Paractinoplanes brasiliensis: one gene and its partner. The protein of the gene in region 2 interacts with the protein of the main gene of each other region in a pairwise test. Links are inferred from orthologs where the notes say so. Each region holds a gene or a part of one and is shown on either strand. Other genes may lie near its edges.

Region 1 (4,875 bases), on a different replicon or contig from region 2:
GAAGATGATCGAGCGGCGCATGTCCTTGCGGAACGCGTGCCGCCCGTTGACCGCCTCGAAGTAGCGCTCGGTCAGCTCGGCCGGCACGGCCTGCATCTCGCGTTCCCCGTACGTCGCCTGGCGCGCGTCGTTGAGCTGTTCCTCGTCGACGTCGGTGGCGTAGATCTTCACCCGTTCCTTGAACGCCTCGGGCCCGATGTGCTCGGCCAGCACCATCGCCAGCGTGTAGGCCTCCTCGCCGGAGGCGCAGCCGGCGCACCAGATACGGATCGGCGAGTCGACCGGCTTGGCCGTGAGCATCGGCCCGAGCACGTCCTTGGCGAGAAATTCCCAGGCGTCGGCGTCGCGGAAGAATCCGGTGACGTTGATCAGTATGGTGTTGAACAGCGCGGTGAACTCGTCCGGGTGGACCTGCAGGTAGTCCACGTAGTCGGGGTAGTCGCCGGCGCCGGCCTGGGCCATCCGCCGGTTGACCCGCCGGATCAGGCTCGATCGCTTGTAGCCGGTGAAGTCGAAGCCGCGGGACTCCTTCAGGTAGACCAGCAGCGCTTCGAATTGAGGGTCGGCCGGTTGCACGGGGGAGACGCTACCGCACGTCGGCGCTCCGGCACCCGTTCAGGATCATCGCGCGTCGGCCCGCATCCGGGTCCAGACGACCTTGCCGTCGGTCACCGGCAGCACACCCCAGGCATCGGTCAGATCCCGTACGAGCCGCAGGCCGCGCCCGCCCGGGTCGGACAACCCGGCGTCGGCCGGCTTCGGCATCCGGCGGCTGCGGTCGCGGACGGTGATGCCGAGCCGCTCGCCGTTCAGCGGCCGCAGGGTGACCTCCATGCTGGTGCGCGCGTGCCGTACGACGTTGGCGACCAGTTCGGTGGCGATCAGCGTCGCCGTCGACGTCAGGCCGGCCCGGTTCCACGTCTCGCAGGCCTGGGTCACCAGCCGGCGCACCTGCCGGCAGGCGTCGGGGACGGGCCGCATCCGCACCCGGATCCGCGGCGGCACGGTCTCGGCCCGGGCGGCGGCGAGCGCCCCGGCGAAGTCGCCGGCGAAGTCGAGTCCCGCGCACTCCGGCACGTCCGAGAGCATCGCCGTCGTCCGGCTGTCCGCGCCGCACAGCACCACCGGCACGTCCGGCCATTCGAACGCCTGGCAGGCGATCGAGCTGAGCGCCGACAGGCCCACCGGGTCGCCGATCCGCAGCCGGGCCACGTCGAGCAGCAGCACCGTCGGCTGATCGGCCAGGCGCAGCCGGACCGCCTGCTGAAGCGCGTCGCCGGTGACCTGATCGAGAGTGCCGGCGACCCGCAACGCGGCGACCGGGAACCCCCGTTCCGGCCGGCACACGAGCTGACTCGGCACCCTGCCTCCCCTTCAAAGCCCAACCTGCCAACACAACGTGCCCGCGACGGGGGTGTCGCAAACGGAAGGTCGTCGCCAAGCTCTCAGGAAAATGAAGTACCGTTGCCCGCCATGGGTGTGTCGCAGCGGCTGAAGAGCCGGTTTCGCAAGTTCTTGCAGCGTCCGGGCACAACGGTCGACCTCGCGCCGTTCTCGAAGCGGCTGCCGGCCATCGACGCTCGTGAGGAAGCGTTGCGCGAGCTGGACGACGAGGCGCTGACCGCCGCCGCCCGGGAGGCCAGTGACTTCACCGAGCTGTGCGCGATCGGCCGTGAGGCGGCTTTCCGGGCGATCGAGCAGCGTCCGTACGACGTGCAGCTGCTCGGTGTGATGGCCCTGCTCTCCGGCAAGGTCGCCGAGATGGCCACCGGTGAGGGCAAGACGCTGACGGCCACGATCGCGGCGTACGGGCATGTCCGCCTCGGCCACGGCCCGGTTCACGTGCTCACCGTCAACGACTACCTGGCCCGTCGCGACGCGGAGTGGATGGCGCCGGTCTACAAGCTGCTCGGCCTGACCGTCGGCTGGGTCACCGAGGCTTCCACCCACTCCGAGCGCCGCGAGGCCTACCTCGCCGACGTCACCTACGTGTCGGTCAGCGAGGCCGGCTTCGACTATCTGCGCGACCAGCTCGTCACCGACGTGGAAGACAGGGTGCAGCGCGAGCTGGCCACGGCGATCGTCGACGAGGCCGACTCGATCCTCATCGACGAGGCCCGCGTGCCGATGGTGCTCGCCGGCAGCGTCACCACCGAGAGCGACCCGGTGCACGAGGCCGCCGCCCTGGTGCGCGAGCTGCGGGCGGGCAAGGACTACGAGGTGGCCGAGGACGGCCGCAGCGTGGCGTTCACCGACGCCGGCCTCAAGAAGGTCGAGGAAGAGCTCGGCGGCATCGACCTGTACGCCGACGACCAGGTCCAGCACCTGTCCGCGGTCAACGTGGCGCTGCACGCCCACGCCCTGCTGCGCCGCGACATCGACTACATCGTGCGCAACGGCGGCGTCGAACTGATCGACGAGATGCGTGGCCGGGTCGCCCAGCGGCGCCGCTGGCCCGACGGTCTGCAGGCCGCGGTCGAGGCGAAGGAGGGGCTGAACGCCACCGCCGAGGGCGAGGTCCTCAACACGATCACCGTGCAGGCCTACATCGCGCTCTACAAGACGGTCTGTGGCATGACGGCCACCGCCGTGCACGTCGGCGAGCAGCTGCGGGAGTACTTCAAGCTCGAGGTCGCGGTCGTCCCGTCCAACGCCGAGAACATCCGCGAGGACGAGCCCGACCGCATCTACTCCGCGCACGAGACGCGCGACGAGGCCCTGGTCGAAGAGATCAAGCTCGCCCACGAGAAGGGCCGCCCGGTGCTGGTCGGCACGCTCGACGTCAAGGCGTCCGAGCTGCTGGCCAAGCAACTGGCAGCGGTCGGGGTGCCGTCGAACGTGCTGAACGCCAAGAACGACGCCGAGGAGGCCCGGATCATCGCCGAGGCGGGCGCGAAGGGCGCCGTCACCGTCTCGACCCAGATGGCCGGTCGCGGCGTCGACATCCGCCTCGGCGGCAGTGACGAGGCCGACCGCGACGAGGTCGTCGAGCTGGGTGGCCTCTACGTCATCGGCGCGGGCCGGCACGACAGCCGCCGCGTCGACGACCAGTTGCGGGGCCGCGCGGGCCGGCAGGGCGACCCCGGCGGCTCCGTCTTCTTCGTCAGCCTCGAGGACGAGCTGGTCACCCGGCACGCGGGCGACATCCTGCCCGCCTCGCCGCGGATGGACATGGACGGCGTCGTCCACGACGACCAGGTGGAGTACGCGGTCGAGCACGCCCAGCGCGTCGCCGAGGGCGTCAACCACGAGATCCACCGCAACACCTGGCGTTACAGCGTCGTCATCGAGCAGCAGCGGGTGGCACTGGCCGAGCGCCGTGAGCGCCTGCTCACCTCCGAGGTCGCGGCGATCATGCTGCTCGAGCGCTCGCCCGAGAAGGCCAAGGAGCTCGACGAGGACGTCCTGTCCGACGCCGCCCGGGCCATCGCGCTCTATCACCTCGACCGGCTCTGGGTCGACCACCTGGCCGAGCTGAGCGAGGTGCGCGAGGGTGTTCACCTGCGGGCGCTGGGCAAGCTGGACCCGCTCGACGAGTTCCACCGCGCCGCCGTGCCGGCCTTCCAGAAGCTTCTGCTCGACGTGGAGGCCCGCACCATCGAGGCCTTCGAGGAAGCCGACCTCAGCGACGGCTGGGAGCCCGAGCGTGCCAAGATCGTGCGGCCCAGCGCCACCTGGACGTACCTGGTGCACGACAACCCGTTCGGTTCGGAGCTCGATCGGCTCATTGCGGCCGTGGGCCGGCGGCTCATCTCCGGCGGCAACAACTAATTGCAACAACAAGAACCCGGGCGTTCCCCTTCGCGGGACGCCCGGTTTCTTTTGCACTCCGCACGAAGAATGCATCGGTGCGGTGTGTGTCTTCCGTCTCACGGATTTGCCCGGACGGGCCACCGCGGATGGTCATCCGCGCACGCTTTGGCCAGCGCAAACACGCGCGCTGCGGCCAGTGCCGGGCGTTGGTGCAGCCAGATGCGTGTTCGGCGATGTTTAATCGGTCTGACAGAATCCGTTCGGGGAATGCATTTTCTGCGGTCAACATGGATGTGGAACGATTTTCCCACAGTGTGGTTGGCGGGTTGACCCGGCAACGACGCTGGCGGAAATATCGTTCGCGGCTTTACGGACGGTGATCGGCCGTATTCGATTGCCAAGACGTATTTTCAGGGGGATCAACTAAATGCCGGCCAGTGCGCTTTCACCACGGCTCGCTCGACATGCCGGCGGACCGGGACGCGGCTCCACCGCCGCGCGCCGCCCGCCGGAACCCGCGCTGACCGTCACGGTCGCGATCCCGTTGACCGGCGACTCGATCTCCCCGCAGGCCCACAAGCTCATCGAAGCCGTCCGCGAGCTCGTCGAGGTCAGTCACGGCACCGTGCAGCTCGAGCCGGCCCTCGAGCCCGCCGTCGAGCCCGAGCCCGAGACGCCCGTGGGCCCCGAGGTGCGCCTGCTCACCGGCACCCGGCAGGTCTTCGTCGACGGCGAGCCGCTGCCGCTGACCCGCCTCGAGTTCGACCTGCTGCTGTTCCTGGCCGAGCGGCCCCGCCGGGTCTTCACCCGCGCCCAGCTGCTCACCGGCGTCTGGGGTTACGACCACACCGGCGAGCGCACTGTCGACGTGCACGTGCGCCGGCTGCGCCTGAAGCTGGGCGGGGCGGTCCCGTTGATCACCACCGTCTACGGCGTGGGCTACCGGCTGAGCGACGACGCCCACGTGGTGATCAAGCCGAACGAGTAGCCTTCGACGGCGTGCGCGTCCGTCCGATCTCGTCCGAGGTTCTGGTCCAAGAACTCGCCGATCTGTTGATATGTCGGGAACCCGACAGTTTCCTGCGGGTCGCACTCGACGGCGCCCCGGCTGCCCGCCCCGAG
Region 2 (4,778 bases):
CGATGGCCGGGGTGTCCGGTCTCGACCACCGGCCCCCGATGCGGGTGCACGTGTGGAAGGACCCGGCGCTGGCGGCCAAGGCCGACGAGGAGGGCGCGATGGCGGGCCCGGGCGGCACAGCCGCATAACCTCCCGACAACAAGGGCCGTCCGCCGCAAAGGTGGGCGGCCCCACGGCTTTCCAGACAGGAGACGGAAACGTGAGCAAGACCCTGGTCGTGGTGGTGCCGGACGCCGGCGCCCTCGCCGCGACGGTGGCGTCCCGCCTGATCGCCAAGATCGTCGATGCGCAGGCCGAGCGCGGTTCGGCCGGCGTGGTGCTGACCGGCGGCCGCATCGCCAAGCGGGTGCTGGCCGCGCTGAAAGACCTGCCCGAGGCGGCCGCGATCAACTGGTCGCAGGTGGACCTGTGGTGGGGCGACGAGCGTTTCCTGCCCTCCGGCGACCCCGAGCGCAACGAGACCCAGGCCCGTGAGGCCCTGCTGGACGCGCTGCCGGTCGATCCGGCCCGGGTGCACGCCATGCCCGCCTCGGACGGCCCGGACGGCGACGACGCCGAGGCAGCGGCCGCACGCTACGCCCAGGAACTACGGATCGGCGGCGCCGACCTGCCCCCGTTCGACGTGCTGATGCTCGGCGTCGGCGAGGACGGTCACGTCGCGTCGCTGTTCCCCGAGCACCCGGTGCTCAACGAGACCACGAGCACGACCGCGGCCGTCCACAACAGTCCGAAGCCGCCGCCGACCCGGATCACGCTGACCATGCCGACGATCCAGGCCGCCGACGAGGTGTGGCTCATCGCCGCCGGCCCCGACAAGGCCGACTCGGTCGGGCAGGCCCTGGGCGGCGACAAGCTGCTGCCCGCGGCCCACGCCACCGGCGTCGCCAAGACGTACTGGCTGCTCGACCAGGCCGCCGCGGCAAAGATCAAGTCGTGACGCCGGAACCAGTGATCCGCGGCTACCGGCCCACCGACCTCGACGCCGTCTACGACATCTGCGTACGTACCGCCGACGCCGGGGGCGACGCACGCGGTCAGAACAGCTCCGACCGGCTCGTCGGCGACATCTTCGCCGCGCCCTACGTCGTGCTGGAGCCCGAGGTGGCCCGCATCCTCGACGACGGGCACGGCAACGCGGTCGGCTACATCGTCGGCACCACCGACACGGCCGCCTTCGTCAAGAGGTACCGCACCGAGTGGCTGCCCGCCACGGCCGGCCGTTACGGCGACGACCCGCGCGACCGGATGTGGCTGCGACTGCACCACAACCCGGAGCGCATGCTCGTCCCCGAACTGGCCGGCTACCCCGCACACCTGCACATCGACCTGCTGCCGGAGTGGCAGGGCCGGGGGCACGGGCGGGCTCTGATGTGGTCGTTCCTGGCCGGCCTGCACGCGGCCGGGGCGCCACGGGTGCACCTGGGCATGGCCCCGGCGAACACCGCGGCACGCGCCTTCTACGCGCGACTTGGCTTCGAGGACATCCCGGTGCCGTCCGAGCCTGGCGCCCTGTACCTGGGGCGCTCGACGGCCGTTTGAGGGGCCGTCCCGACAGCCTTACTCGCGGCCGCGGCGCTGGCGCAGCTTGGCCAGCGCCTCCTCGAGGATGCGGGCGCCGTCCTCGTCGGTGCGCCGCTCCTTGACGTAGGCCAGGTGCGACTTGTACGGCTCGGCCCGCAGCCGGCCCGGCGGCTTCTCACGGTCGAGGCCGGCGGGCTGGCCGCAGCGCGGGCAGTCCCACGCGTCGGGGGCCGACGCCTCGGCCGCGAACAGGATCCGGCTGGCGTGCCCGGCCGCGCAGAAATAGGTCACCTCCCGCCGAGGGGCGGGCTCACTGCGCTCGTCGGGGCGCACCGGGGACGAGCCGACACGGCTGCCACGGATTGCACTGCCACTGGACACGGATGTCACTCCTGTCTCGAGGGCGCTGGTTGTCGCCGGCCCGAAATCAGGCCGAAACAGAACAGAAAAACGCCGCACGCCCGGCAGAACCGGACGCGCGGCAGAGTCTACGACTATGACGCTCCGTAAGAAAGAACGGGGCGTCAGGAAAGTCAGGAACCCGGAACGGACACCCGCAGCCACAGGCCGAGGCCGACGATGCAGGCGAACCAGATGATGCCCACCAGCACGGTGTAGCGATCGAGGTTCTTCTCCGCGACCGAGGAACCGGCCAGGCTGGAGGTCACGCCACCGCCGAACATGCTCGACATGCCGCCGCCCTTGCCGCGGTGCAGCAGGATGAGCAGGGTCAGCAAGAAGCTGGTGAGGACCAGCAACGCGATCAACGTGTACGCGAACCACATCGGCATGGTCGGGTCATTCCTCTCGAAGGGCACAGGAGCCGTCCAACAATAGCTTGTGCCCGGACGCGAAGTGCGCCCGGGCACGCGCTGTTGTCAGCGGCTCACGTGCTCGGGGAACCGGACGATCGAGGCGAACTCCTCGGCGTCCAGGCTGGCGCCGCCGATGAGCGCGCCGTCCACGTCCGGCTTGGCCATGATCTGCGCGATGTTGGCCGCCTTGACCGAGCCGCCGTAGAGCACCCGTACGGCGTCGGCGACCTCGGCCCCGTACACCTCGGACAGCCGCTCGCGGATCGCGCCGCAAACCTCCTGGGCGTCCTCGGGAGTCGCGGTCTTGCCGGTGCCGATCGCCCAGACCGGCTCGTACGCGATCACGATCTGCTTGACCTGCTCGGGCTTGAGCCCGGCCAGCCCCGCGTCGACCTGCGCGGTGCAGTGCGGCACGTGGCCGTTCTCCTCGCGGACCGGCAGGCCCTCGCCCACGCAGAGAATCGGCATCAGGTTGCTCGCGAAGGCCGCCTTCACCTTCGCGTTGACCAGGGCGTCGTCCTCGTTGTGGTATTCCCGGCGCTCGGAGTGGCCGGCCAGCACGAAGGTGCAGCCCAGCTTCTCCAGCATCGAGCCGGCGATCTCACCGGTGTACGCGCCGGACTTGTGCTGCGAGATGTCCTGCGCGCCGTACACGATGTTCAGCTTGTCGCCGTCGACGGCGGTCTGCACGGTGCGCAGGTCGGTGAACGGCGGCAGCACGGCCACCTCGACGTCGGTGAGCTGCTGCTCGCTCAGGCTCGCGGCAAGCTTCTGCACCAGAAGGTTGGCCTCGAAGTGGTTGAGGTTCATCTTCCAGTTACCGGCCATCAGGGGCCGGCGAGCGTCCGCCATCACTTCTCCAGTGCTTCGATGCCGGGGAGGGTCTTGCCCTCGAGGTACTCCAGGGAGGCGCCGCCGCCCGTCGAGATGTGCCCGAAGGCGGTCTCGTCGAGGCCGAGCGTGCGCACGGCCGCGGCCGAGTCGCCGCCGCCGACGACCGAGAAGCCGTCGATCTTGGTGATGGCCTCGGCCACGCCCCGGGTGCCCGCCGCGAACGGGGCCAGCTCGAACACGCCCATCGGGCCGTTCCAGAACACGGTCTTGGCGCCGCCGATCGCCCCGGCGAACAGCGCCACCGACTCGGGGCCGATGTCCAAGCCCAGCCGGTCGGCCGGGATCTCGGACGCGGGCACCGTCACGCTGTCGGCGTCGGCCGAGAACTCGGTCGCCGCGACCACGTCGACCGGCAGCACGATCCGGCCCTGCGCCTCGGAGAGCAAGTCACGGCAGGTGGCGACCATCTCGTCCTCGAGCAGCGACTTGCCGACCTCATGGCCCTGGGCCTTGAGGAACGTGAAGCACATGCCGCCGCCGACGAGGAGCTTGTCGACCTTGGGCAGCAGCGCCTTGATCACGGCGAGCTTGTCGGAGACCTTCGAACCGCCGAGCACGACCACGTACGGCTGCTCGGGGTGCTCGGTCACCTTCTTGAGGACGTCGACCTCCTTGATGACCAGGCCGCCGGCGTAGTGCGGCAGAATCGCCGGCACGTCGTGGACCGAGGCGTGCTTGCGGTGCACGGCACCGAAAGCGTCATCAACGTAGAAGTCGGCGAATTTCGCCAGCTCGCCCGCGAAAGCGGCACGAACGGCGTCGTCCTTGCTCGTCTCCCCCTGGTTGAACCGCAGGTTCTCGAGGAGCAGCACCTCGCCGTCCTCGAGCGCGCCGGCCTTGGCGGCCGCATCCGGCCCGACCGTGTCGGAAGCGAACACGACCGGCGAACCCAGCAGCTCACCGAGCCGCGTGGCGACCGGGGCGAGGGTGAACTTGGGGTCGGGCGCGCCCTTGGGCCGGCCCAGGTGCGACATCACGATGACGCGGGCGCCCGCGTCACGCAGGGCGATCAGCGTGGGCAGCACCGCGCGGGCACGGCCGTCGTCGCTGATGACGCCGGGATTCTGCTTGTCGAACGGGACGTTCAGATCGGCGCGCACGAGCACGCGCCGACCCGAGACACCCTCGCCGAGCAGGTCGTCGAGAGTCTTCACGTCAGATCAGGCCCCGACGAGCTTGACCAGGTCGACGAGGCGGTTCGAGTAGCCCCACTCGTTGTCGTACCAGCCGACGACCTTGACCTGGTTGCCACCGATGACCTTGGTCAGGCCGGCGTCGAAGATGCAGGAGGCCGGGTCGGTGACGATGTCGGACGAGACGATGTCGTCCTCGGTGTAGACCAGGATGCCCTTGAGAGGGCCCTCGGCGGCAGCCTTGATGGCGGCGTTGACCTCGTCGACAGTGGTGTCACGGGCGGCGGTGAAGGTCAGGTCGGTGGCCGAGCCGGTGGGGATCGGCACCCGCAGCGCGAAGCCGTCGAGCTTGCCCTTGAGCTCCGGCAGCACCAGGCTGACGGCCTTGGCGGCGCCGGTCGAGGTCGGCACGATG

What was found. Proteins that work in one complex are often made in the same cells at the same time.
Region 1: the proteins of secG (region 2) and secA2 interact in binary tests that used the Escherichia coli proteins (3 or more experiments, as listed by UniProt). The link is inferred for Paractinoplanes brasiliensis from one-to-one orthologs.

The regions. Positions count from the first base shown.
Region 1 is NZ_SNWR01000002.1:209,325-214,199, forward strand. Bases 1,156-4,122 are described here. They hold secA2 (accessory Sec system translocase SecA2), read left to right. Parts: upstream 1,156-1,473; coding sequence 1,474-3,771; downstream 3,772-4,122. Other genes in these bases: C8E87_RS32965 (ATP-binding protein), read right to left, coding at 1,156-1,362. Outside these bases: C8E87_RS32960 (CheR family methyltransferase), read right to left, coding at 1-576; more of C8E87_RS32965, read right to left, coding at 622-1,155; C8E87_RS32975 (winged helix-turn-helix domain-containing protein), read left to right, coding at 4,181-4,741; C8E87_RS32980 (nucleoside/nucleotide kinase family protein), read left to right, coding at 4,753-4,875. UniProt on the Escherichia coli protein: Required for protein export, interacts with the SecYEG preprotein conducting channel.
Region 2 is NZ_SNWR01000001.1:1,466,167-1,470,944, forward strand. What follows is about bases 684-3,553. They hold secG (preprotein translocase subunit SecG), read right to left. Parts: upstream 2,313-3,553; coding sequence 2,055-2,312; downstream 684-2,054. Other genes in these bases: pgl (6-phosphogluconolactonase), read left to right, coding at 684-937; C8E87_RS06200 (GNAT family N-acetyltransferase), read left to right, coding at 934-1,539; C8E87_RS06205 (RNA polymerase-binding protein RbpA), read right to left, coding at 1,558-1,902; tpiA (triose-phosphate isomerase), read right to left, coding at 2,400-3,188; C8E87_RS06220 (phosphoglycerate kinase), read right to left, coding at 3,188-3,553. Also shown: C8E87_RS06190 (glucose-6-phosphate dehydrogenase assembly protein OpcA), read left to right, coding at 1-128; more of pgl, read left to right, coding at 200-683; more of C8E87_RS06220, read right to left, coding at 3,554-4,384; gap (type I glyceraldehyde-3-phosphate dehydrogenase), read right to left, coding at 4,391-4,778. UniProt on the Escherichia coli protein: Subunit of the protein translocation channel SecYEG. Overexpression of some hybrid proteins has been thought to jam the protein secretion apparatus resulting in cell death; while this may be true it also results in FtsH-mediated degradation of SecY.